Regions from separate parts of the Streptomyces sp. NPDC059994 genome, predicted to be linked through region 1. Evidence: riboswitches for the same ligand, from Rfam matches in the RefSeq annotation. Region 1 holds a riboswitch; each other region holds the start of a gene.
The links. Region 1 has a riboswitch for thiamine pyrophosphate ahead of ACFWA7_RS38850 (thiamine ABC transporter substrate binding subunit). Riboswitches for the same ligand answer to the same signal wherever they lie in the genome.
Positions count from the first base shown of each region.

Region 2: it holds a riboswitch for thiamine pyrophosphate, as region 1 does, so the genes downstream of both, thiO (glycine oxidase ThiO) here and ACFWA7_RS38850 (thiamine ABC transporter substrate binding subunit) in region 1, are expected to answer to the same signal.
Region 3: it holds a riboswitch for thiamine pyrophosphate, as region 1 does, so the genes downstream of both, thiC (phosphomethylpyrimidine synthase ThiC) here and ACFWA7_RS38850 (thiamine ABC transporter substrate binding subunit) in region 1, are expected to answer to the same signal.

Region 1 covers NZ_JBHWUR010000179.1:1,169-8,958, reverse strand. The annotation lists gene ACFWA7_RS38860 (ABC transporter ATP-binding protein) at 32-1,054, opposite strand; gene ACFWA7_RS38855 (ABC transporter permease) at 1,054-2,664, opposite strand; gene ACFWA7_RS38850 (thiamine ABC transporter substrate binding subunit) at 2,718-3,815, opposite strand; TPP riboswitch at 3,892-4,001, opposite strand; gene rlmN (23S rRNA (adenine(2503)-C(2))-methyltransferase RlmN) at 4,019-5,131, opposite strand; gene ACFWA7_RS38840 (phosphatidate cytidylyltransferase) at 5,297-6,418, opposite strand; gene frr (ribosome recycling factor) at 6,418-6,975, opposite strand; gene pyrH (UMP kinase) at 7,096-7,790, opposite strand, start outside.
Region 2 covers NZ_JBHWUR010000039.1:36,285-44,074, reverse strand. The annotation lists gene ACFWA7_RS20735 (sulfite oxidase-like oxidoreductase) at 1-97, shown strand, start outside; gene ACFWA7_RS20730 (DUF4396 domain-containing protein) at 120-725, opposite strand; gene ACFWA7_RS20725 (deoxyribonuclease IV) at 808-1,659, opposite strand; gene pknB (Stk1 family PASTA domain-containing Ser/Thr kinase) at 1,668-3,644, opposite strand; gene ACFWA7_RS20715 (thiazole synthase) at 3,872-4,666, opposite strand; gene thiS (sulfur carrier protein ThiS) at 4,670-4,885, opposite strand; gene thiO (glycine oxidase ThiO) at 4,882-6,078, opposite strand; TPP riboswitch at 6,076-6,189, opposite strand; gene ACFWA7_RS20700 (NAD(P)/FAD-dependent oxidoreductase) at 6,310-7,473, shown strand; gene ACFWA7_RS20695 (Rv2175c family DNA-binding protein) at 7,517-7,790, shown strand, end outside.
Region 3 covers NZ_JBHWUR010000008.1:65,179-72,968, forward strand. The annotation lists gene ACFWA7_RS07210 (SsgA family sporulation/cell division regulator) at 51-488, shown strand; gene ACFWA7_RS07215 (YibE/F family protein) at 496-1,830, opposite strand; TPP riboswitch at 1,901-2,035, shown strand; gene thiC (phosphomethylpyrimidine synthase ThiC) at 2,028-3,806, shown strand; gene ACFWA7_RS07225 (hypothetical protein) at 3,953-4,798, opposite strand; gene ACFWA7_RS07230 (metallophosphoesterase) at 4,971-6,137, opposite strand; gene ACFWA7_RS07235 (LacI family DNA-binding transcriptional regulator) at 6,299-7,474, opposite strand.

The DNA of each region.
Region 1 (7,790 bases):
GAAACACACCTCAACCCCGGCGGGGAGGGGCTCACCCCTCCAGAACCACAACCTCCGCCCCCACAAACCCCACCCCCACCAACTCCCCCACCCCCACCACATCCCGCACCCCGCACTCCGCCTCCAGCAGCGGCCCAGAGCGCGGGCGCAGCCGCAGAGCGACGTGGTTGCCCCGGAACGTGCGCGCCAGGACCTCACACTCCAGACCCTCGTCGGCCGGAAGCAGCCGAACCCCCGCCGGGCGGACCAGAAGACGTACGGACCCCTGCGGCGAGCCCCCCGGCACCGGCACCTTCCCCCACTCCGTCGACGCCACCGCCCCCGACACCTTCGCCGCGACCACGTTCTCGAAGCCGAGGAAGCGCGCCACGAACTCCGAGGCCGGCCGCTGCCAGACGTCGAGCGGCGTACCGGTCTGGGCGATGCGGCCGTCCCGCCGCATCACCACGACCCGGTCGGCGAGCGCGAACGCCTCGCTCTGGTCGTGCGTGACGGCGAGCACGGTCGTGCCCAACCGGCCGAACAGGGAACGCAGTTCGACCACCAGCCGCTCCCGCAGCGTACGGTCCAGCTGGCCCAGCGGCTCATCCAGCATCAGCAGCCGCGGCGAGGGCGCGAGCGCGCGGGCGAGCGCGACGCGCTGCTGCTCGCCGCCGGAGAGCGCCCCGACCGCCCGCCGCCCCGCCCCCGGCAGCCCTACGAGCTCCAGCAACTCCTCGACCCTGGAGGCCTGTTGGGCGCGCGGTACGCCGCGCATACGCAGGCCGAAGGACACGTTCCCGGCGACGTCCCGCTGCGGGAACAGCTGGTGGTCCTGGAACATCAGGCCCACGCCCCGCCGGTGCACGGGGACGCTCGTCTGGTCCGCGCCCGCGAGCAGCACCCGCCCCGTATCGGCCGGCTGGAGCCCGGCCACCACCCGCAGCAGCGTGGACTTGCCGCTGCCGCTGGGCCCGAGCACGCACACCGTCTCGTGCTCGGCGACCTCCAGGTCGACCGCGTCGAGCGCGGCCCGCTCGCCGAACCGGACCGTCACCCCGTCGAGCTTCAGCATCAGAATTCTCCGGTCCGGTCCGTACGAACGCGTTCGAGGAGCAGCAGGGATGCCGCGCACACCACCATCAGGATCGTGCTGAGCGCCATCGCCTGCCCGTAGTTGAGGTCCCCGGCCCGGCCGAGCAGGCGCGCCACCGCGACCGGCAGGGTGGGGCGGTCGGGGCGGGCGATGAACACGGTCGCGCCGAACTCCCCGAGCGAGACCGCGAACGCGAACCCCGCCGCGATCAGCAGCGCCCGCCGCACCAGCGGCAGGTCCACCTCCCGCCAGACCCTGAGCGGCGAGGCGCCGAGCACGGCGGCCGCCTCGCGCAGCCGCCCGTCGACCGCGCGCAGTACGGGAAGCATGGTCCGTACGACGAACGGCACACCCACCAGCGCCTGGGCCAGCGGCACCAGGATCCAGGAGGTGCGCAGGTCCAGCGGCGGCCGGTCCAGGGTGATCAGGAAGCCGAAGCCGACCGTCACCGCCGACACTCCCAGCGGCAGCATCAGGAGCGCGTCGAAGCCCCTGACCAGGCGTCCTCCGCGCCGGGTGAGGGCCGCCGCCGCCAGTCCGCCGACGGCTACCGCGATGCCGGTCGCGGCCAGTGCGTACTGCACGGAGTTCCACACCGCCTCCAGTGGCGGCACCAGGAAGGTGCCGCCCGCCCCGGCGGACTGGAGGGAGCGGAAGTAGCCGAAGCCGTAGCCGTCGGGGGTGTCCAGGGAGCGGGCGACCAGCACGCCCAGCGGCAGCACGATCAGTACGGCCACCACGGCGAGTACCGCCGCGAGCAGCGTCCACTGTCCCGCGCCGCGCGGGCGCCGGGCCGTGTGCGCGGGGTCGACGAGTTTCAGGGCGCTCTCGCGCCGCCGTACCGTCCAGGCGTGCACGGCGAGGACCGCGCCGACCGCGGCGAACTGGACGAGGGTGAGGACCGCGGCGGTGGGCAGGTCGAGGAGCTGGGCGGTCTGGCGGTAGATCTCCACTTCGAGCGTGGAGAAGGTGGGGCCGCCGAGGATCTGGACGACGCCGAAGGAGGTGAAGGTGAAGAGGAAGACCATCAGGGCGGCGGCGGCCACGGCGGGCCCGAGCGCGGGCAGGGTGACCGTGCGCCACGCCGCGAACCGGGAGGCGCCGAGGACCCGGGCGGCTTCCTCCTGGCGCGCATCGAGCTGGGCCCACAGGCCGCCGACGGTCCGTACGACGACCGCGTAGTTGAAGAAGACATGCGCGAGCAGGATCGCCCACACCGTGGTGTCGAGCCGTACGCCCCACAGCTCGTCCAGCAGCCCGCCCCGGCCGAGCAGCGCGAGGAACGCGGTGCCGACGACGACCGTGGGCAGCACGAAGGGGACCGTGACCACGGCCCGCAGCAGCTGCCGTCCGGGGAAGTCGAAGCGCGCGAAGACGTACGCGCTGGGGAGCGCGATCAGCAGGGTGAGCGCGGTGGAGGCGAGCGCCTGCCAGGTGGTGAACCACAGGACGTGCCCGATGTCCGGGTCGGTGATCACCTCGCCGATCCGGCCGAGGTGCCAGACGCCGTCGACGCGCAGCCCGCGGCCGACGATCGCGGCCACGGGCCAGGCGAAGAATAGCGCGAAGAACGCGAGCGGCAGGGCCATCAGGCCGAGCCGCACCGCGTTCGCGCGCACCCTCTTCGCGCGGGGCGTGCGGCTTACTTCAGCACGAGCGAGGACCACGACTTGACCCACTGCTCACGGTTCTTGGAGATCTTCTCCGGAGCGACGTCGTGCGTTTCGGTGACCGTGGCGCCGAACCTGGTGAACAGCTCGGGCAGCTTGGCGTCCTTGACCACGGGGTTCACGAACATGTTGAGCGGCATGTCCTCCTGGAACTTCCTGGAGATCAGGAAGTCGAGGAGCGCCTTGCCGCCCGTCTCGTTCTTGGCGCCCTTGAGGAGCCCCGCGAACTCGGTCTGGCGGAAGCAGGTGCCGGTGGCGACGCCGGTGGGGGCCTCGGTGGGCTGCGGCTTGGCGTACAGGACCTCGACGGGCGGGCTGGAGGCGTAGGAGACGACCAGCGGGCGGTCGCCCTTGGCCTTCTTGCCGCCGGCGGAGCCGGAGAAGTCCTGGTTGTAGGCCTGCTCCCAGCCGTCGACGACCTTGACGCCGTTGTCCTTGAGCTTCTTCCAGTAGTCCTGCCAGCCTTCGTCGCCGTACTGGGCGGCGCTGCCGAGCAGGAAGCCCAGGCCCGGCGAGGAGGTCGCCGCGTTCTCGGTGACCAGCAGGTTCTTGTACTCGGGCTTGATCAGGTCGGCGAAGGAGCCCGGCGGACTGAGCTTCTTGTCCGCGAAGTACTTCTTGTCGTAGTTGACGCAGATGTCGCCGGTGTCGATCGGCGTGACCCGGTGCTCGCCCTTGTCGAGCTGGACGGCCGCGGGGACGGCGGCGAGGCCCTTCGCCTCGTACGGGGTGAAGATCCCGTTGTCGAGGGCGCGCGAGAGCAGGGTGTTGTCGACGCCGAAGAACACGTCGCCGCGCGGGGATCCCTTGGTGAGGATCTCCTGGTTGAGCGCCGCGCCCGCGTCGCCGCTCTTGAGGACCTTGACCGTGTAGCCGGTCTGCGCGGTGAACTCCTTGAGCACCGCGTCGGAGGCGGCGAACGAGTCGTGGCTGACCAGTGTGACGCTCTTGGACCCGGTGCCGCCGTCGGACTTGCCGGCGCTGTCGTCCTTGCCGCCGCACGCGGCGAGCGTACTGACCCCGAGGGCGGCGGCGAGCGCGCCGGCCGCCAACATCTTCGTACTGCGCATGGTTCTGGATCCTCCTGGTGGGACCAGGAAGAGACGCGGCCCTGCTCACCGGGCGGCGGCGAGCAGGGCGCAACAGCTTGAGTGATGACCGAACTTCCTACCCAGAATGACCTGGGCAAGGTTCAGAGGGTCTGCGACCTTACGGTGTCGCACTCTCAGCGCTGTGGCGCTCCCCTGTCGGAATATGTAATTTCGAGCCCAGACTACCTCTCGGACGCGGCGAGCTGTCCGCACGCTCCGTCGATCTCCTGGCCACGGGTGTCCCGGACGGTCACCGGCACCCCATGGGCCGCGATGGCCTCGACGAACGCCTTCTCGTCCTCGGGGCGCGAGGCGGTCCACTTCGAGCCCGGCGTCGGGTTCAGCGGAATCAGGTTGACGTGGACCCGCTTGCCCTTGAGGAGGCGGCCGAGCAGGTCACCGCGCCAGGCCTGGTCGTTGATGTCGCGGATCAGTGCGTACTCGATCGAGATGCGGCGGCCGGACTTCTCCGCGTACTCCCACGCCGCGTCCAGGACCTCGCGGACCTTCCAGCGCGTGTTGACCGGGACCAGGGTGTCGCGCAGTTCGTCGTCCGGCGCGTGCAGCGACACGGCGAGGCGGCACTTGAAGCCCTCGTCGGCGAAGCGGTGCATGGCCGGGACCAGGCCGACGGTGGAGACGGTGATGCCGCGCTGGGACAGGCCCAGGCCGTCGGGCTCGGGGTCGGTGAGGCGGCGGATGGAGCCGACGACCCGCTTGTAGTTGGCGAGCGGCTCGCCCATGCCCATGAAGACGATGTTCGACAGGCGTGCCGGGCCGCCGGGGACCTCGCCGTCGCGCAGCGCGCGCATACCGTCGACGATCTGGTGCACGATCTCGGCGGTCGACAGGTTGCGGTCCAGGCCCGCCTGGCCGGTCGCGCAGAACGGGCAGTTCATACCGCAGCCGGCCTGCGAGGAGATGCACATGGTCACCCGGTCGGGGTAGCGCATCAGCACCGACTCCACGAGCGTCCCGTCGTGCAGCCGCCACAGCGTCTTGCGGGTGGTGTCGTCGTCGCACGAGATGTGCCGCACCACCGACATCAGGTCCGGCAGCAGTTCCTCCTGGAGCCGGGTGCGCGCGGCCGCCGGGATGTCCGTCCACTGGGCCGGGTCGTGCGCGTACCGCGCGAAGTAGTGCTGCGAGAGCTGCTTGGCGCGGAACGGCTTCTCGCCGATCGCGGCGACAGCCTCTTTCCGCTCGGCGGGCGAGAGGTCGGCGAGGTGCCGCGGCGGCCGCTTCGCTCCGCGAGGTGCGACGAAGGTGAGTTCTCCCGGGACAGGGCGGGCCATGAGTGGAATCTCCTCAGTACGGCGAGGCCGGGCTACCTCCGCCGACGCGGAGCAAGCGGCGGGGCGATGCCCAAGCCGGGAGACCTCACAGGATCACCCCCGCGTGCGCGGGGCCGAAAGGGCGCACCGCGAGAACGGCGCGCCCTTCCAGAGTACCGGGGCCGGTCAGCTCCCGCCGACGAAGATCACCAGCAGCAGCCACACCACCGGCGCCGTCGGCAGCAGGGAGTCCAGGCGGTCCATGATGCCGCCGTGGCCGGGCAGCAGTGTGCCCATGTCCTTGATGCCGAGGTCCCGCTTGATCATCGACTCGCCGAGGTCGCCGAGCGTGGCGCTCGCCGCGACCGCGAGGCCGAGCAGCAGGCCCTGCCACCACTGGCCGTCGTCGATGAGGAACTGCATGCACACCGCGCCCGCCGCCATCGCGAACGTCACCGCGCCGAGCAGGCCCTCACGGGTCTTGCCGGGGCTGATGCGCGGCGCCAGCTTGTGCTTGCCGAAGCGCCAGCCGACCGCGTACGCGCCGGTGTCGCTGACCACGGTCAGCAGCAGGAAGACGAAGACCCGCCACGGCCCGTCGTCGGCGGTCAGCATCATCGCGACGAACGTGGCCAGGAACGGCACGTAGAACGCCGCGAAGACACCCGCGGTGACGTCCCTGAGGTAGCCCTCGGGCTTCTCCGTCATCCGCCACACCAGCACCGCGAGCGACGTGAGCGCCATCGCGACCCAGGCGCCTTCGGCGCCGCGCGCGTAGCCGGCGACGACCATCGCCGCGCCGCCCACCGCGAGCGGCACCAGCGGCACCTTGATGTCCTTGCGCTCGTCGAGCCGGGAGGTGAGCTCCCACAGGCCGACGACGACCGCCACCGCGATCACCCCGACGAAGACGGCCTTGACGACGAACAGCGACGCCAGGATCACCGCGCCGAGCCCGACGCCGACCCCTATCGCGGCCCGCAGGTCGCGCCCCGCCCGCTTCTTCTCCGGCTGCGCGGGCCGCTGCGGCTGCTGCGGAGTCGAAGGTGGTACCGAGCTGGGCATGGGCTCCTGCGGCGTCTCTTCGCGGAACAGGGGACCGCTCACCCGAGCGGCCCCCCGGTCACGTTGTTCGCGGTCTACGGCGTCTCTGCCCGCGTCTGGCACTACGGGCGATCGGTGCGTCCGGGACGGGGCGTCATACGCATCGTAGGCAGCGCCCGCCGAAGGCACCTCCTGGGAAGGCCCCTGGTCGGGTGGCCCCCAGTACTCGGGTCGCGGCGGAGCCCCCCAGGAAGAGTCGTTCATCAGACCTCGAGCAGCTCTGCTTCCTTGTGCTTGAGCAGCTCGTCCACCTGCGAGACGTACTTCGCGGTGGTGTCGTCGAGCTCCTTCTCCGCACGGCGGACCTCGTCCTCGCCGGACTCCTTGTCCTTGACGAGCTTGTCGAGGGCGTCCTTGGCCTTGCGGCGCACGGAGCGGATCGACACCTTGGAGTCCTCGGCCTTGGTCCGGGCGACCTTGATGTAGTCCCGGCGGCGCTCCTCCGTCAGCTCCGGGAACGTCACCCGGATGATGGAGCCGTCATTGCTCGGGTTGACGCCGAGGTCCGAGTCGCGGATCGCCTGCTCGATGTTGCGCAGCGCGCTCTTGTCGAACGGGGTCACCACGGCCATGCGCGGCTCGGGCACCGAGAACGAGGCCAGCTGGTTGATCGGCGTCAGCGCACCGTAGTAGTCGGCCACGATCTTGTTGAACATCGCCGGGTGCGCACGGCCGGTGCGAATCGCGGCGAAGTCCTCCTTGGCGACCAGGACGGCCTTCTCCATCTTCTCCTCGGCTTCGAGGAGGATTTCTTCGATCACCACTTGCTCCTGCATGTCTTGAGTGGGCCGGGAGTGCTCCGTGGGGTGCTCAACGGCCCTGCGTAACCCGCGTCTTCCCCTGCACGGTGTCCGACCGTCAGGGGATTGTCCATCCCCCGGTCAGGCCCGGGTGCCCTGGTCGCTCACGAGCGTGCCGATCTTCTCACCCTTGACCGCGCGCGCGATGTTGCCCGCGGTGATCAGTTCGAAGACCAGGATGGGGAGGTTGTTGTCGCGGCAGAGGGTGATGGCCGTCATGTCCGCCACCTTCAGGTCGCGGGTGATGACCTCGCCGTACTCCAGCGCGTCGAACTTCACGGCGTCCGGGTTGACGCGGGGGTCGGAGTCGTAGACCCCGTCCACCCCGTTCTTGCCCATCAGCATGGCCTCGGCGTCGATCTCCAGGGCGCGCTGGGCTGCCGTGGTGTCGGTGGAGAAGTACGGCATGCCCATGCCCGCGCCGAAGATGACGACGCGTCCCTTCTCCAGGTGGCGCACGGCGCGCAGCGGGATGTACGGCTCCGCGACCTGGCCCATCGTGATGGCGGTCTGGACCCGGGAGTCGATGCCCTCCTTCTCCAGGAAGTCCTGGAGAGCGAGGCAGTTCATCACCGTGCCGAGCATGCCCATGTAGTCGGAGCGGGCCCGGTCCATGCCGCGCTGCTGGAGCTCGGCTCCGCGGAAGAAGTTGCCGCCGCCGATGACGACGGCGATCTGCGCGCCGTCCCGTACGACATTGGCGATCTCGCGGGCGATGGCGTGCACGACGTCGGGGTCCACGCCGAGACCCCCTCCGCCGGCGAACGCCTCACCGG
Region 2 (7,790 bases), on a different contig from region 1:
CTTCTGGGAGGAGCGGGGCTACCACAACATCGGTGACCCCTGGCGAGAGCAGCGCTACTCGTACCAGGAAGAGCCCGGGGAAGGCCCCGAGCTCTGAGTCCTGGCGCCTTTCCGGGGCGTCAGTGGTGGTACTGGTGCACCACCGCGTGGCCCTTGCCGCGGCCGATCATCCACTTGTTGACCGGTGTGGTGACCACGAAGGCGAGCGCGAGCGAGACCGCGAGCGAGCCCCAGAACAGCGCCTGCGCGAGCGTCGCGTCCATGGCGGCCGGCCAGAGCGCGATCACCCCGTTGTCGATCAGCTCCATGACGGCGATGGAGAGGGTGTCCGCGGCGAGCGCGACCTTGAAGGCGGTACGGAAGCCGACCCCGGCCCGCAGGATGCCGCGCAGGGTGAGCGAGTAGCCGAAGAAGAAGGCCAGGACGATGGCCAGCACCATCGTCGGCATGTTGCCCCAGCCGAACGCGGTGCCCACGACCATCCCGAGGATCTCGCCGATGGCGCACCCGGTGAGGCAGTGCAGGGTGGCCTGGGCGGCCATGGACCAGCTGACCTTGCCGCCGCCTTGACCGTGGGGGGCGTGCGCGTCGCCGTGTCCCCGGTGCTGCTGGTGACCCTCGTGACCCTCGTGACCCTCGTGACCCTCGTGACCCTCGTGACCCTCGTGACCCTCGTGGTGCTCGTGGTGCTCGTGCTCGGTGTGCGTGTGCGCCTCGTGCTGCATGGCTGTGCCCCCAACGCCGGATGACCGTTCCTGTCGATGACAGGAACGGTATACCCCCAGGGGGTATTCCCTCAAGGGAGGATCAGGGCCGCAGGGACTTCAGCAGCGCGATGTCCGCCGCCTGCCCCTCCTTCCCGCCGGGCGTCTCGATGATCAGCGGTACGCCGTCGGTCGCCGGGTGCGCGAGCAGCTCGCGGAACGGCTCCGCGCCTATGTGGCCGGCGCCGATGTTCATGTGCCGGTCCAGGTGCGAGCCCACTCCCTCCTTGGAGTCGTTGGCGTGGATCAGCTTCAGCCGCCCTGCGCCGACGGTCTCCACCAGCAGGTCCAGGGTCTGCGCCGCCCCGCCGGGCCCGGCCAGGTCGTGCCCGGCCGCGTGTATGTGGCAGGTGTCCAGGCAGACGCCGAGCTTGGGGTGGGCGTCCAGCGCCTCGAAGTACGGGCCGAAGTCCCAGGTCCGCGAACACAGCGAGAACCCCTGCCCGGCCGTCGACTCCAGGAGCAGGAACGGGTCGTCGTCGTGCGTCAGCTCGTCCAGCAGTGGCAGCAACCGCTCCCGTACCTGCGCCAGTGCTTCCGCGCGCGGCCTGCCGCCGGTCGCGGAGCCGGTGTGCACGACCACGCCGAGCGCGCCGATGTCCCGGCCCCGGCGCAGCGAGTGCCGCAGCGACTCCACCGACTTCTCGGCGGTCGCCTCGGTGTGCGAGCCGAAGTTGATCAGATACGGGGCGTGCACGTACGCGGAGATGCCCTCGGCCGCGCACTCGGCGCGGAACCTCTCGTCCTGGGCCGGGTTGCCGGTGGGGGTCGCCCAGCCGCGCGGGTTGGCGACGAAGACCTGGACGGTCTCGGCGCCGAGCTCGCGCGCGTAGGAGAGGCCGGTCGTGGCGAGGCCGCCGGCCACGGGGATGTGGCCGCCGATGGGGTTGCGCATGGGGTGGATCAGAGTCCCTTGGTCTTGATGGTGATGGTGGAGCCTTCCGGCGCCTGGTCGCCGGCCTTGACGGACTGGCCGGCGATCTCGTCGCTGAGGAACGGGAAGCCGCGGTCGACGTCGACCTTGAAGCCCGCCTTCTCCAGCTCCTTCCTGGCGTCGTCGGCCTTCTCGCCGGTCACCTTGGGCACGGTGATCATCCGCGGGCCCTTGGAGACGGTGAGCGTGACCGTGTCGCCCTTGGCGAGGCGGGAGCCCTCGGCCGCGGACTGGGCGGCGATGCTGCCCGCCTCCTGCGGCGAGTTGACCTGCTCGGGCGCGATCCGCACCTCAAGGCCCGCGTCCTTCAGTGCCGAGGTGGCGTCCTCCACCGAGTCCCCGACGACCCCGGGGGTCTCGACCGGGGCGCCCTTGCTGACGACGAGGGCGACCGCGGTGTCCGCGCGGCGCGGGGCGCCCGCGGCCGGGGCGGTGCTGACGACCGAGCCCTGGTCGGTGTCCTCGTTGAACTCCTCGGTGACCGCGCCCGGCGTCAGCCCGGCGTCGGCCAGCGCCTTCTTGGCGTCGTCCAGCGGCTTGCCGCTGACGTCCGGGACCTTGACCATCTCCGGGCCGCGCGAGACCACGACGGTCACCGAGGCGTTGCCGCGCACGCGCGCGCCCGTCTCCGGGTCCGTCTCGATCACCGTGCCGCGCTTGACGGTGTCGCTGTAGCGGCGGTCGACCTTCTTCACCGCGAGGCCCGCGTCCGTGAGCCGCTTCTTGGCGGCGCTCTCGCTCTGCCCGATGACGGCGGGGACGTGCGTGAACTGGCCGGAGTTGATGTACCAGACCCCGGCGCCGATCCCCAGGGCCAGCAGGACGGCGGCGACGACCGCGATCAGGCCGCGCCGCCCGTTCAGGACGAAGCGGGGCCGCCCGCCACGCGCGCGTGCCGGGGCGGGCCCGGACGGCGGCACGGTCAGCCGGCTGGTGCGGTTGACCGCGTCCCGCTCGGCCGGGAGCGGGGCGGCACCCGCCGTTGGCGCGCTGCCCCGGGCCGGGGTCGCCACCGCGCGCGGTATGACGCTCGTACGGTCCTCGGAGCCGGAGGCCCCCGCCGCGGGCGCGGCCTGCGGGGGCACCGCGTCCAGCTGCTCGTCGCCGAGCGCCGCGCGGGCCTCGCGGGTCTGCGCGAGCAGGCCCACCGCGTCGTACGGCCGCGCGTCCGGTTCGCGGGCGGTGGCCGAGGCCACCAGGTCGTCCAGCTCGACGGCGAGGCCGGGCACGGCGGCGGACGGCGCGGGCACACCCTCGTGGAGGTGGGCGTAGAGGATCTGGGCCGCGTTCTCCCCGGAGTGCGGCTTGGCGCCGGTCAGCATCTCGTAGAGCACGACACCGCACGCGTAGACGTCCGCGCGGGTGTCGGCGGTGCCCTGCTCGATCTGCTCGGGGGCGAGGTAGGAGACGGTGCCGAGGACGCTGCCGGTGGTGCTGGTGACCGCGTCCACCGCCCGGACCAGGCCGAAGTCGGCGACCTTGACCCGGCCGTCGTCCCCTATCAGCACGTTCTCCGGCTTCATGTCCCGGTGGACGAAACCGGCGCGGTGCGCGGCGCCGAGGGCGGCGAGCACCGGCTCCAGGATGTCCAGGGCGGCCCGGGGCTGCAGGGCGCCGCGCTCGCGCAGCACGTCGCGCAGGGTGCAGCCCGCCACGTACTCCATCGCCAGGTAGACGTATCCGCCGTCGGTGCCCTGGTCGAACATGCCGACCACATTGGGGTGGGCGAGCCGGGCGACGGACTTGGCCTCGCGGATGAACCGCTCCACGAACGAGGCGTCGGCGGCGAGCGCCGGATGCATCACCTTGAGGGCGAGCACCCGGTCGAGCCGGGTGTCGACGGCCCGGTAGACCGTGGCCATACCGCCGACGGCGATGCGCGCCTCGACGCGGTAGCGGCCGTCGAGCACCTGCCCGACGAGGGGGTCCTGAAGGGTCGTATCCACGCAGCAGAGTCTACGAGCGGTCACGGACACCCTTCCCGCCCCGGGTGATCCCGGGGCGGGACTGAAGCGGAGCTGTGACGGACGCAGTGGCGTGGGCCCGGCTCTGGGGGTCTTTCGGCCGCGGGCCGGTGGGGGCTTGTCACGCAGTTCCCCGCGCCCCTGACCCCCTGGGGGCGCGGGGAACTGCGCCAGCAACCACATGCGGTCCGCAGCCGACCCACCTGCGTCTAGAACGCCGGGCGTTCCGGGTCCAGCGCGGCGCGGCCCTCCACGGGGGAGGACGCCTGTGCGAAGTGGCGGCGGGGGATGCGGCCCGCCCGGTACGCCAGGCGGCCCGCCTCCACCGCGTACCGCATCGCCTCCGCCATCAAGGCCGGCTCCTGCGCGCGCGTGACGGCCGAGGCGAGCATCACCGCCGAGCACCCCAGCTCCATCGCGAGCGCCGCGTCGGAGGCGGTGCCCGCGCCCGCGTCGAGGATGACCGGGACGGTGGCGCGGTCCACGATCAGCTCGAAGTTGTGCGGGTTGCGGATGCCGAGCCCGGAGCCGATGGGGGAGCCGAGCGGCATGATCGCCGCGCACCCCACGTCCTCCAGCTTCCGGGCGAGCACCGGGTCGTCGTTGGTGTACGGCAGCACCGTGAAACCATCGTCGACCAGCACTTCCGCCGCGTCCAGGAGCTCGACCGGATCGGGCAGCAGGGTGCGCTCGTCGGCGACCACCTCCAGCTTGACCCAGTCCGTGCCGAGCGCCTCGCGCGCGAGGCGGGCGGTCAGCACGGCCTCCCCGGCGGTGAAGCAGCCCGCCGTGTTCGGCAGCACGCTGATGTTCAGCTTCTCCAGGACGGACAGGACCGAGCCCTGCACCGTCGGGTCGAGGCGGCGCATCGCGACGGTCGTCAGCTCGGTGCCGGAGGCGGCGAGCGAGCGCTCCAGGACGTCTAGGCTCGGCGCCCCGCCAGTGCCCATGATCAGCCGCGAGGTGAAGGTCGTACCGCCGAGGGTGAACAGGTCGTCGGCCATGGCTCAGCCTCCCTGGACGGCGGTCAGGACCTCGACGCGGTCGCCGTCGCCGAGCGTGGTCGCGGCCCACTGGCCGCGCGGCACCACCGTCTCGTTGACGGCGGCGGCGACCCCGGCGGGCGCGGGCGTCAGGGCGGCGACGAGGGCGTCGAGGGTGGTGCCGGCGGCGAGGTCGCGTGCCTCGCCGTTGACGGAGACGGTCGTCAGGGAGACGGTCATGCGGTCAGCTCCTGCGGTACGGACTCCACCGGGGCGGAGGTGAAGCGGCGGGGGGTGAAGGGGCGCGCCTCGTCGGGCAGTTCGCCGGTGGCCAGCGCGTGCGCCAGCGCGTCGCCGGTGACGGGGGTGAGCAGCACCCCGTTGCGGTAGTGGCCGGTGGCCAGGTGCAGGCCGGGCAGGGCGGTCGGGCCGAGCAGCGGCGCGTTGTCGGGGGAGCCGGGGCGCAGCCCGGCGCGGGTCTCGGTCAGCGGCAGTTCGGTGATGCCGGGAACCAGCTCGTGCGCGTCGCGCAGCAGCTCGTAGACGCCGCCCGCGGTGACCGTGGTGTCCCAGCCCAGCTCCTCGCTGGTGGCGCCGACGACGAGCTCGCCGTCGGCGCGCGGCACCAGGTAGACGTGGCTGCCGCGGACCACCGCGCGGACCGTGCGGGACAGGAACGGCGCGAACGCGGGCGGCACGGTCAGCCGCAGTACCTGGCCCTTGACCGGGCGCACCGGCGGCCGCAGCTCCTCCGGGACCCCGGCGAGCCGGCCGCTGAGGCTGCCGCCCGCGAGGACGACCTGGTCGGCGGCGAGCTCGGTGCCGTCGGCCAGGACGGCCCCCGCGGCCCGCTCGCGTACCACCGAGAGCCTCTCGGCCCAGCTGTGGTGGAAGACCACCCCGGCCCGCTCGCACGCCGTGAGCAGGGCCCTGGTGAGGCGGCGCGGGTCGATCTGGTGGTCGCCGTCGACCCGCAGTCCGCCGCGCACCCCGGGCGCCAGCATCGGTTCGAGGCGGCGGCACTCGCGCCCGGTGAGCCACTGGGAGTCGAGCCCCGAGCGCTGCTGGAGCGCGTGCAGATCGCGCAGATGGGCGCGGTCGTCGGCGTCCAGGGCCACCGCGAGGGTGCCGCAGGCGCGGTAGCCGGTGCCGAGGCCGCTCGCCTGCTCCAGCTCGGCCACGAAGTCCGGGTAGCGCCGGGCGGAGGCCAGGTTGAGGCCGAGCAGGGTCTCCTCGCCGTAGTGGAGCTCGGTGACGGCGGCGAGCATGCCCGCCGCGACCTGGGCGGCGCCGCCGCCGGGCGCGGGGTCGGCGAGCGCGGTGCGCATCCCGCGCTGCGCGGCCCGCCAGGCGGTGACGAGGCCGATGATGCCGCCCCCCACCACCAGTACGTCCGACCCGTGGGGAATTGCCCCGTCTCGGGATGAATGCATGGGCGTCCAGCCCCTCCCTTCGCCGGCATGACCCGGATCAGGTTCGTACGGTCGGAGGCCGCTGCAGCCTCCCTCTCAGCCCGGTGCGTCCGGGCTCCCGCGAGTGCTTGTACGTGCGTCAGGCTAACGCCTGACCGGTTTCCTGACGAACTGTCAGATGCTTATGGTGATCGGGTGAGCGAAAAGCAGACGCATTCGGAACAGCGCCACGTGGTGGTCGTCGGCGCGGGCATGGCCGGGGTCCAGACCGCCGTGGCCCTGCGCGAACAGGGCTTTCCCGGCCGGATCACCCTCATCGGCGCCGAGCCCCACCAGCCGTACGACCGACCCCCGCTCTCCAAGGCGGTGCTGCTCGGCAAGGCCGAGGGTTCAGCCTTCGAGGTGGACTTCGAGGGCCTCGGAGTCGACCTGCGCCTGGGCGAGACGGTCACGGACGTACGCGCGCGTGATCACGAGATCGACACCGCGTCCGGGACCGTCCCGTACGACGCGCTGGTGATCGCCTCCGGCGCGGAGCCGATCACGCTGCCCGGCATCGAGGATCTTCCCGACGTTCATCTGCTGCGCACCCTCGACGACGCCGGGCGGCTGCGCGCGGTCCTGAGCGCCCAGCGCCGCGTCGTGGTCGTCGGGGCGGGCTGGATCGGGGCCGAGTTCGCCACGGCCGCGCGCGAGGCGGGCTGCGCGGTCACCGTCGTGGAGGCCGCCGACCGTCCGCTGGCGGGCGCGCTGCCCGCCGAGGTCACCGAGCCGATGGCCGGCTGGTACGCGGAGAGCGGCGCCGAACTGCTCACCCACGCGCGCGTGGCGGCCGTCGAGCCGGGAGCCGTCGTCCTGGCGGACGGCCGCCGGCTCCCGGCCGACGCGGTGGTCGTCGGCATCGGCGCCCGGCCCACCACCGACTGGCTGGCGGGCACCGGCATCGAGCGGGGCGCGGAGGGCGCGGTCACGGCCGACGACCGGCTGCGCACCTCGCTGCCCGACGTCTACGCGGTCGGCGACTGCGCCTCCTTCCCTTCGGGAAGGTACGGAGAGCGGCTGCTCATCCACCACTGGGACAACGCGCTGCAGGGGCCGCGCACGGTGGCGGCGGACATCGTCGGCGAGACGGTCCGGCCGTACGACCCGGTGCCGTACTTCTGGTCCGAGCAGTTCGGCAGGTTCGTGCAGTACGTCGGCCACCACGGCGGCGCCGACCGGCTGCTGTGGCGGGGCGGCCCGGAAGGCGCCGCGTGGTCGGTCTGCTGGCTGCGCGAGGGGAGGCTCGTCGCCCTCCTGGCCGTCGGCCGACCGCGCGATCTGGCGCAGGGCCGCAAGCTCATCGAGGCAGGTGCGACGCTGGATCCGGTCCGCGCGGCCGACCCGTCCGTCCCTCTCAAGGCCGCAGTCGGCTGACCTCCGGCTACCCAGTGTCAGTCCGGGATGGCACGCTTGTCCCGTGACCGAGATTGACGCAAGAACCGATGCACTCGTTCCCGCCTGGCTCCACCTTCCCGACATCGCGGAGATGCTCGATGTCGAGGTGACGCGTGTGCGGCAGCTGGTCAAGGAGGGCCAGCTCATCGCCGTACGCCGCGGTGAGAGGCGGACGCTGCAGGTGCCCGCCGCCTTCATCGACGGCGACAAGGTCGTGAAGGGCCTCGCCGGCACCCTCACGCTCCTGCGGGACGACGGCTACTCCGACGAAGAGATGATCGAGTGGCTCTTCACCT
Region 3 (7,790 bases), on a different contig from region 1:
AAGAGGGCCAGGGGGGATCATTCCTGGCCATTTCAGCTACAGCGGGGTACATGATGCGTGAGGTCCTGGCAGAGGTCATGATGAGCTTCCTCGTCTCCGAGGAGCTCTCCTTCAGGATCCCGGTGGAGCTCACGTACCGCGGCGACGATCCGTACGCCGTCCACATGACCTTCCACCTTCCCGGCGACGAACCCGTGACCTGGACATTCGGGCGGGAACTGCTGCTCGACGGCATCAACACCCCCACTGGCGAAGGGGACGTGCACATCGCGCCCTCCTGCCCCGAGGAGCTCCGCGGCGTCCACATCCGCCTCCAGGTGGGCGGCGAACGGGCGCTCTTCCGGGCCGGGGCCGGCCCGCTGGTGGCCTTCCTCGACCGCACCGACAAGCTCGTACCGCTGGGACAGGAGCGCGCGCTCGGCGACTTCGACGGACATCTGGACGAGGCGCTGGGACGGATCCTGGCCGAGGAGCAGAACGCGGGCTGAGCGCCGCCTACTTCTTGCGGCGCCGGCCCCGTCCGCGCCGCACGGGCCCGCCGGCCGCGACGGCCGGTCGGTCGGCCGAGACCACCAGCGCCGCGAGTACGGTGGTCAACGGGACCGAGGCCACCAGGCCGATCGATCCCACCAGCATCCGGACGATCTCCTCGGCGACCAACTCGCTGTTGGCCACCGTCCCCACGCTGCTCTGCGCGATGGAGAACAGCAGCAACAGCGGCAGCGCCGCGCCGGCGTATGCCAGGACCAGGGTGTTGACCACCGACGCGATGTGGTCGCGGCCGATCCGGATGCCTGCCCGGTACAGCCCGCGCGGGCCCATCGTCGGATTGGCCTCGTGGAGCTCCCAGACCGCCGACGTCTGGGTGACCGTCACATCGTCGAGCACCCCGAGCGATCCGATGATCACGCCGGCCAGCAGCAGACCGGACATGTCGATGTTCGGGTACAGCGCGTGGATCAGGCCGGTGTTGTCGTCGGTGTTGCCGGTCAGCGAGGCCCAGCCGATGAAGAGCGACCCGAGCAGCCCGATCAGGACGAGCGAGACCAGCGTGCCGAGCACGGCGACCGAGGTGCGCGCCGACAGGCCGTGGCACATGTACAGCGCGATCAGCATGATCGCGCTCGAACCCACCACCGCGACCAGCAGCGGATTGGAGCCCTGGAGGATCGCCGGGAGGATGAACAGGGTCAGCACGGCGAACGAGACGACCAGCGCGACGAGCGCCATCACCCCGCGCAGCCGGCCGACGACCACGACCGCGAGCGCGAAGATCCCCGCGAGCAGCGCCATCGGGAGCCGCCTGTTCACATCCGTCACCGAATACTGCAGGTCGTGCGGGGCGTCGGGGGCGTACGCGACGATCACGCCCTGCCCCTTGTGCAGTTGGCGCGGGGCGTCCGGCTGGACGATCTCGGTGAAGGTGCGGCCCTTCTCCTTGCCGCTGGTGACCTCGACCGTCGCCTTGGCGCACAGGCCCCGCTGTGAGCGCCCGGCCTGTTGGCCCTCGGCGGTTGAGGTGTCGCCGTTCGACGGCGTCTGACCGGCGTTGACCGACTTGCAGTCGACCTTCTGGAGGGCGACGACCTTCGCCTGCTGGGTCTGGCGGTCGAAGCCGACTCCGGTGCGCTGGTGGGACGGGGATCCCCCGGGCCACAGCACGGCCAGGCCGACGAGCACCGCGACCGAGAACGGGATCAGCACGGCGGCGATCACCTTGCGGAGATGCTTCGAGACGGGCGCCGCGGGACCGTGGCTGTGCGTGTGCCCAGAGGTCTGGCCGTGTGGGTGTCCGTGGGCGTCTTCGGGGGGCTGCTCTGCTGACGTCACCGCCCGATCATCGCAAGACGGCGGGGCCCCTCTGTTCAGCGCGCTGGCGATGGCGCTAGCGTGGTGACACCTTTGCACACGCGGGAGCTCGGAGCACCGGGCTGAGAGGGCGCTGAAAGCCGTACGAACCGTACGGAAGCGGCTGCGCCGACCGCCGAACCTGTTACCGGGTAATGCCGGCGTAGGGAGTAGGTCTCATGACCGTTCAGGACGCACGCACGCCTGCCTCGAATCAGAGCGGGGCCGGGAAGTCCATCGGCTGGCACAAGGGATACGTCGAGGGCTCGCGCCCCGACCTCCGGGTGCCGGTCCGCCAGGTTCACCTCACCAATGGCAAGGACGTCACGCTGTACGACACGTCCGGGCCGTACACCGACCCGAACATCGAGACGGACGTCCGCCGGGGACTCGCCCCGCTCCGGGAGAACTGGATCATCGCGCGCGGCGACACCGAGGAGTACGCGGGCCGCCCCGCGCGCCCCGAGGACGACGGCATCAAGCACACCTCGCCGCGCGGCGGCCTGAAGAACCTCGACGCGGTGTTCCCGGGCCGCCCGCGCCAGCCGCGCCGGGGCCGTGGCGGGCAGGCCGTCACCCAGCTCGCGTACGCCCGCCGGGGCGAGGTCACCCCGGAGATGGAGTACGTCGCGATCCGCGAGAACGTCTCGCCCGAGGTCGTGCGCGAGGAGATCGCGGCCGGGCGCGCGGTGCTGCCCGCCAACGTCAACCACCCCGAGATCGAGCCGATGATCATCGGCAAGCGGTTCCTGGTGAAGGTCAACGCCAACATCGGCAACTCCGCCGTCACCTCCTCCATCGAGGAGGAGGTCGACAAGATGACCTGGGCCACCCGCTGGGGCGCCGACACGGTCATGGACCTCTCGACCGGCCGCAACATCCACACCACCCGCGAGTGGGTGCTGCGTAACTCCCCCGTCCCGATCGGCACCGTGCCGCTCTACCAGGCGCTGGAGAAGGTCGACGGCCGCGCCGAGGAGCTGACCTGGGACGTCTACAAGGACACGGTCATCGAGCAGGCCGAGCAGGGCGTCGACTACATGACGGTCCACGCCGGGGTGCTCCTGCGGTATGTGCCGCTCACCGCCCGCCGCAAGACCGGCATCGTCTCGCGCGGCGGCTCGATCATGGCCGCCTGGTGCCTCGCGCACCACAAGGAGTCGTTCCTGTACGAGAACTTCGAGGAGCTCTGCGAGATCCTCGCGGCGTACGACGTGACGTACTCCCTGGGCGACGGTCTGCGCCCGGGCTCCATCGCGGACGCCAACGACGAGGCGCAGTTCGCCGAGCTGCGCACGCTCGGTGAGCTCAACACGATCGCCAAGCGCCACAACGTGCAGACGATGATCGAGGGCCCGGGACACGTCCCGATGCACAAGATCAAGGAGAACATCGACCTCCAGCAGGAGATCTGCGAAGAGGCGCCGTTCTACACGCTCGGCCCGCTGACCACCGACGTCGCCCCGGCGTACGACCACATCACCTCCGGCATCGGTGCCGCGATGATCGCCTGGTGGGGCACCGCGATGCTCTGCTACGTCACGCCCAAGGAGCACCTGGGCCTGCCGAACCGCGACGACGTCAAGACGGGCGTCATCACCTACAAGATCGCGGCGCACGCGGCCGACCTCGCCAAGGGACACCCGGGCGCGCAGGACTGGGACGACGCGCTCTCGGACGCCCGCTTCGAGTTCCGCTGGGAGGACCAGTTCAATCTGGCCCTCGACCCTGACACCGCGCGCGAGTTCCACGACGAGACGCTGCCCGCCGAGCCGGCGAAGACCGCTCACTTCTGCTCGATGTGCGGGCCGAAGTTCTGCTCGATGAAGATCTCGCAGGACATCCGGCGCGAGCACGGCGGGGATCTGGCGGCGGGAGACATCGAGGCCGGAATGGCGGAGAAGTCCAAGGAGTTCGCCGAGGCGGGCAACCGCGTCTATCTGCCGATCGCGGAGTGACGTACGCGTACCGATGTTTCACGTGAAACAGCGATCCCTGTTTCACGTGAAACATGCGCGGCCGTGGTTTCACGTGAAACGAAGGTGCCGGTGGTTTCCCGGTGGGGTCCCAGCGGTTTCACGTGAAACGGGCGCCCCCAAGCCGGTCACTCCGGCTGGTGTTCGGGGCCCCCGAAGTCGGGACTGGTGAAGTCCGGGCTGGTGAAGCTGGGGCGGGTCCCGGTGGACGAGTCGCCCGGACTGTCGAAGTCGGGCCGGTCGTAGCCGAGGCTCGGTATCCGGCCCGCCGAGCGGCGCCTCGGTACGCCCGGACCGGCGCCCGGGTCGGCCAGCGCCTCACGCAGGAACGGGTAGATGCCCCGCTCCACCAGGGCGTGGCGCCATGCGTCACGGGCCCGGGAGACCTCCTGTGTTCTCTCGTCGCCCACCTCGGTCTCCTCCGGCTCGGCGACGACCTGGGTGGCGCCGTTGCGGAGCGCGGTGAGCAGGAGGCTGATCGCGGCGGCGAGTATCGCGGCCGCGGTGAGCGCTCCGAAGAACCAGCCGGCGGTCAGTAAAGTGTCGGCGAAGGCGGGCTCGGGGTTGAGCATCTTCAGGACGTAGCCCACCAACAGGAAGATCGCGGCGGCGGTCCCGGAGAGGACGGGTGCCAGCACCGCGACGACCGCGCCGACGCCCGCACCCGAGGTGGATTCCGGGCTGTCGACCACCGGAGGCGTCATCACCGAGCCGCGTTCCGATGTGAGCGCGGGGGTGGAGGGCGTGCGCAACTCCTCGCGCACCCTGACGTAGTGGTCGTACTCGGCCGCCGCGGCCGCCGAGACGAGGGCACCGGCGTTGAGCACCATGGTGCGCAACTGCTCGGTGTTGAGCCGTACTCCTACGCCGGCCAGCTCGGGCCGGTCGGGCGCGGTGCGCAGTGCGTCGTCGAGGATCCGCTCGAACTCCGGGCGGTCCTCGGTCAGCAGGTGCGGAGCGCTGTTCATGTGCATCCCCCGATGCTCCGTAGGGCCGGAAAGCCCGCCTGACGAACGGGCAATCGGGCGGAAACGGAGGAGAGCCTGCTACGGATAAGCCGATGGTAGAGCGGTTACGGCACGGGGTGACAGGGTGTTTCCGAAATCACCTTGCTGCCGCCCGAGCCGGTGCTTTCCCGATTACGCGTCAGTCATGCAGAGGCAACTGCACGACCAGCAGTTTTCCGGCCATGGTCACCCCACCGTCCATGGCGATGGCGAGGCCGTCCGCGTACACATGCGGGCCCTCCACGACCGGACGGGAGTCTTCCTCGCCGTCTTCGGTGCCCACTTCGCCCAGGAGGTAGGGAATCGGGCTGTGTCCGTGGACCACTCGCTGCCCGCCGTACGCCGAGAGCAGCTCGCGGGCGGCCTGGGGGCCGCCGTCGTCGCGGAAGGCGAAGCGCTTGGTGAACTTCCGGAACAGGTCCCAGCATTCGTCGGCGTCGTTGCGGGTGAGCAGCGCGTGCACGGTGTCGTTCACGGCTTCGATGGAGTCGCCGTACTCCAGGTACGCGGTGGTGTCGGAGTGCATCAGCAGATGCCCGTCCTCCTGCTCGATCGCGTCGAGGCGGGACATCCACTGCAGATGGACGTCCTGGAGGCGGTCCATGTCGGCCTTCTGGCCGCCGTTGAGCAGCCAGGCGGCCTGGAAGGTGGCGGTGCCCGCACCGGAGTTGACCGGGGTGTCACCGAAACGCTTGGCGCCGATCAGGAGCAGCTCGTGGTTGCCCATGAGGGCCTTGCAGTAGCCGCCGGCGGCCGCGGCCTCGGCCGACAGCCGCATCACCAGGTCGATGACGCCGATGCCGTCGGGACCGCGGTCGGTGAAGTCGCCGAGGAACCAGAGGCGGGCGTTGCCCGCGGCCCAGTTCGCGTCGACGTCGATCAGCCCCTGCTCGCGCAGCGCGGCCAGGAGTTCGTCGAGGTAGCCGTGGACGTCGCCCACGACGTAGAGCGGCCCGAGGCCGTCCGGCAGGGGCGCCGGGGCGGGGTCGGTCTGCACCCGGACCTGCACGGTGTCCCCCCGGTTGATCACCGGGAGGTCGCGTGCCGTCGGGGTGTAGCCCTCGGGCGGCTCGTCGTCGGCGAAGGCGTTCCCCGGGTGGATGTCCGCGGGGTACGCCTCCGCCGGGTGCACTGCCACAGGAGGGCGCGGCTGCGCCGGTGGAGGCATTTCGACGGGTGGGGGCGGCGGAGGGACCTGCGCGGAATGCGCGGGAGCCTGCGCGTACGGAGGCACCCGGAAGTCACGCAACGTCTCCGTCCGCTCGGGTCCCAGACCGGCCCCCTGAGTCATCGACCCCTCCACCACCGTCGCGCCGCCGTACACCGTGGGACCCCCCTGGTCGGGCGGGGATCCGTGGTGTCGTGCGCCCATCATAGGAATGAGGCTCGTGCTGTGTGACGCACCAGGGGTGGTGAATCCGGGCGCGGCCTTGGTTTACCGGTTGTTATGTCCCCCAATGTGTTGGTCTAGTCCTTGTCCGCATCGCTCTCGGGGCTCCTGTCCGGCACGTTCGGGTCCTGGCCGAGTCCCCTGGGTTCCGCGACGGGGGAGCGCGGGGGACTGACCGTCGTACGCGGCGAACGGCGCTGCGACGACGTGCGGATGATGAGTTCGGTCGGTATCACCTGCTCGATCGGGTGACCGTGGTCGATGCCTTCGATGGCGTCGATGAGCAGTTGGACCACGGCGGTGCCGATGCGCCGGGGCTTGAGCGAGAGGGTGGTGATGGGCGGTTCGGTGCTCGCGTACACGGTGGACTCGCTGCAGCAGACGAGCAGCAGGTCCTCGGGCACCCGCAGCCCGTATCTGCGGGCGGCCGCCAGTAGATCGGTGCCGTTGGGGTCGAACAGTCCGTACACGGCGTCGGGCCGGTCCGGGCGGGCGAGCAGCCGGTCGGCCGCGACGGCGCCCGCGCACGGGTCGTGGGCGGGGTAGGACTCGTAGACCGGGTCCTGCCCGACCCGCTCGCACCAGCTCAGATACGCCTCGGTGGAGAGCCGGGTATAGGTGTCGGTGGTGGTGCCGGTGAGGAGGCCGATCCGGCGGGCGCCGGCGGCTGCGAGATGGTCGAGCAGTTCGAGTACGGCGGCCTCGTGGTCGTTGTCGACCCACGCGGTCACCGGCAGCGAACCCGCCGGACGTCCGTCGGAGACCACCGGAAGTCCCTGGCGGACCAGTTCGGTGACGACGGGATCCTGGTCGGAGGGGTCGATCACGACGGTGCCGTCGAGGGCGACGTTCGACCAGACGTCCGCGGGGCTGCGGCGTGAGGTGGCGGGCAGGATGACGAGGGCGTAGCCGCGCGCGAGCGCGGCGGATGTCGCGGCCCTCGCCATCTCGGCGAAATAGGCGAACTCGGTGAAGGTGAAAGGTTCATCCCCGTATGTCGTCACGGTCAGGCCGATCAAGCCCGACTTGCCGGTACGGAGCGTGCGGGCCGCTGCGGATGGGCGATAGCCCAGCCGGTCTGCGACCTCGCGGACGTGGCGGCGGGTGGCGTCGGGGAGCCGGCCCTTGCCGTTGAGCGCGTCGGAGACGGTCGTGATGGAGACACCGGCGGCGGCGGCAACGTCCCGAATGCCCGCCCTCCCCAGCCGGCGACCGGTTGACCGGCTCACCTGGTGCTTCCCTGCTGCTGTCATGGCGAGCCGATAGTAGGGCGAGGCGAGACAGTTGCCCCGCGTGCATATGCACGCGTTGACAGGCACGTTTCTGCATGATCATAAGTGGATAAGCGCCTTGATTTGCATGGGAGTTGGGCGGATTCGCGTTGCGGTGGCGGTTGTCGATCGGTGGGAGGCTGCCGAATGCCCGATGTTTCGAAGAGGTCTCAACTCACCTGCACGAGGGATGCGCGCCACGGCGCAAGCCACCGGCGCACGGCTTTTACGGGGTGCGCTCCCCCTCCCGCGCGCCCACGCTCCCGGGGCGGGGCGGGTGGGGGGCGGCCGCGCCCGG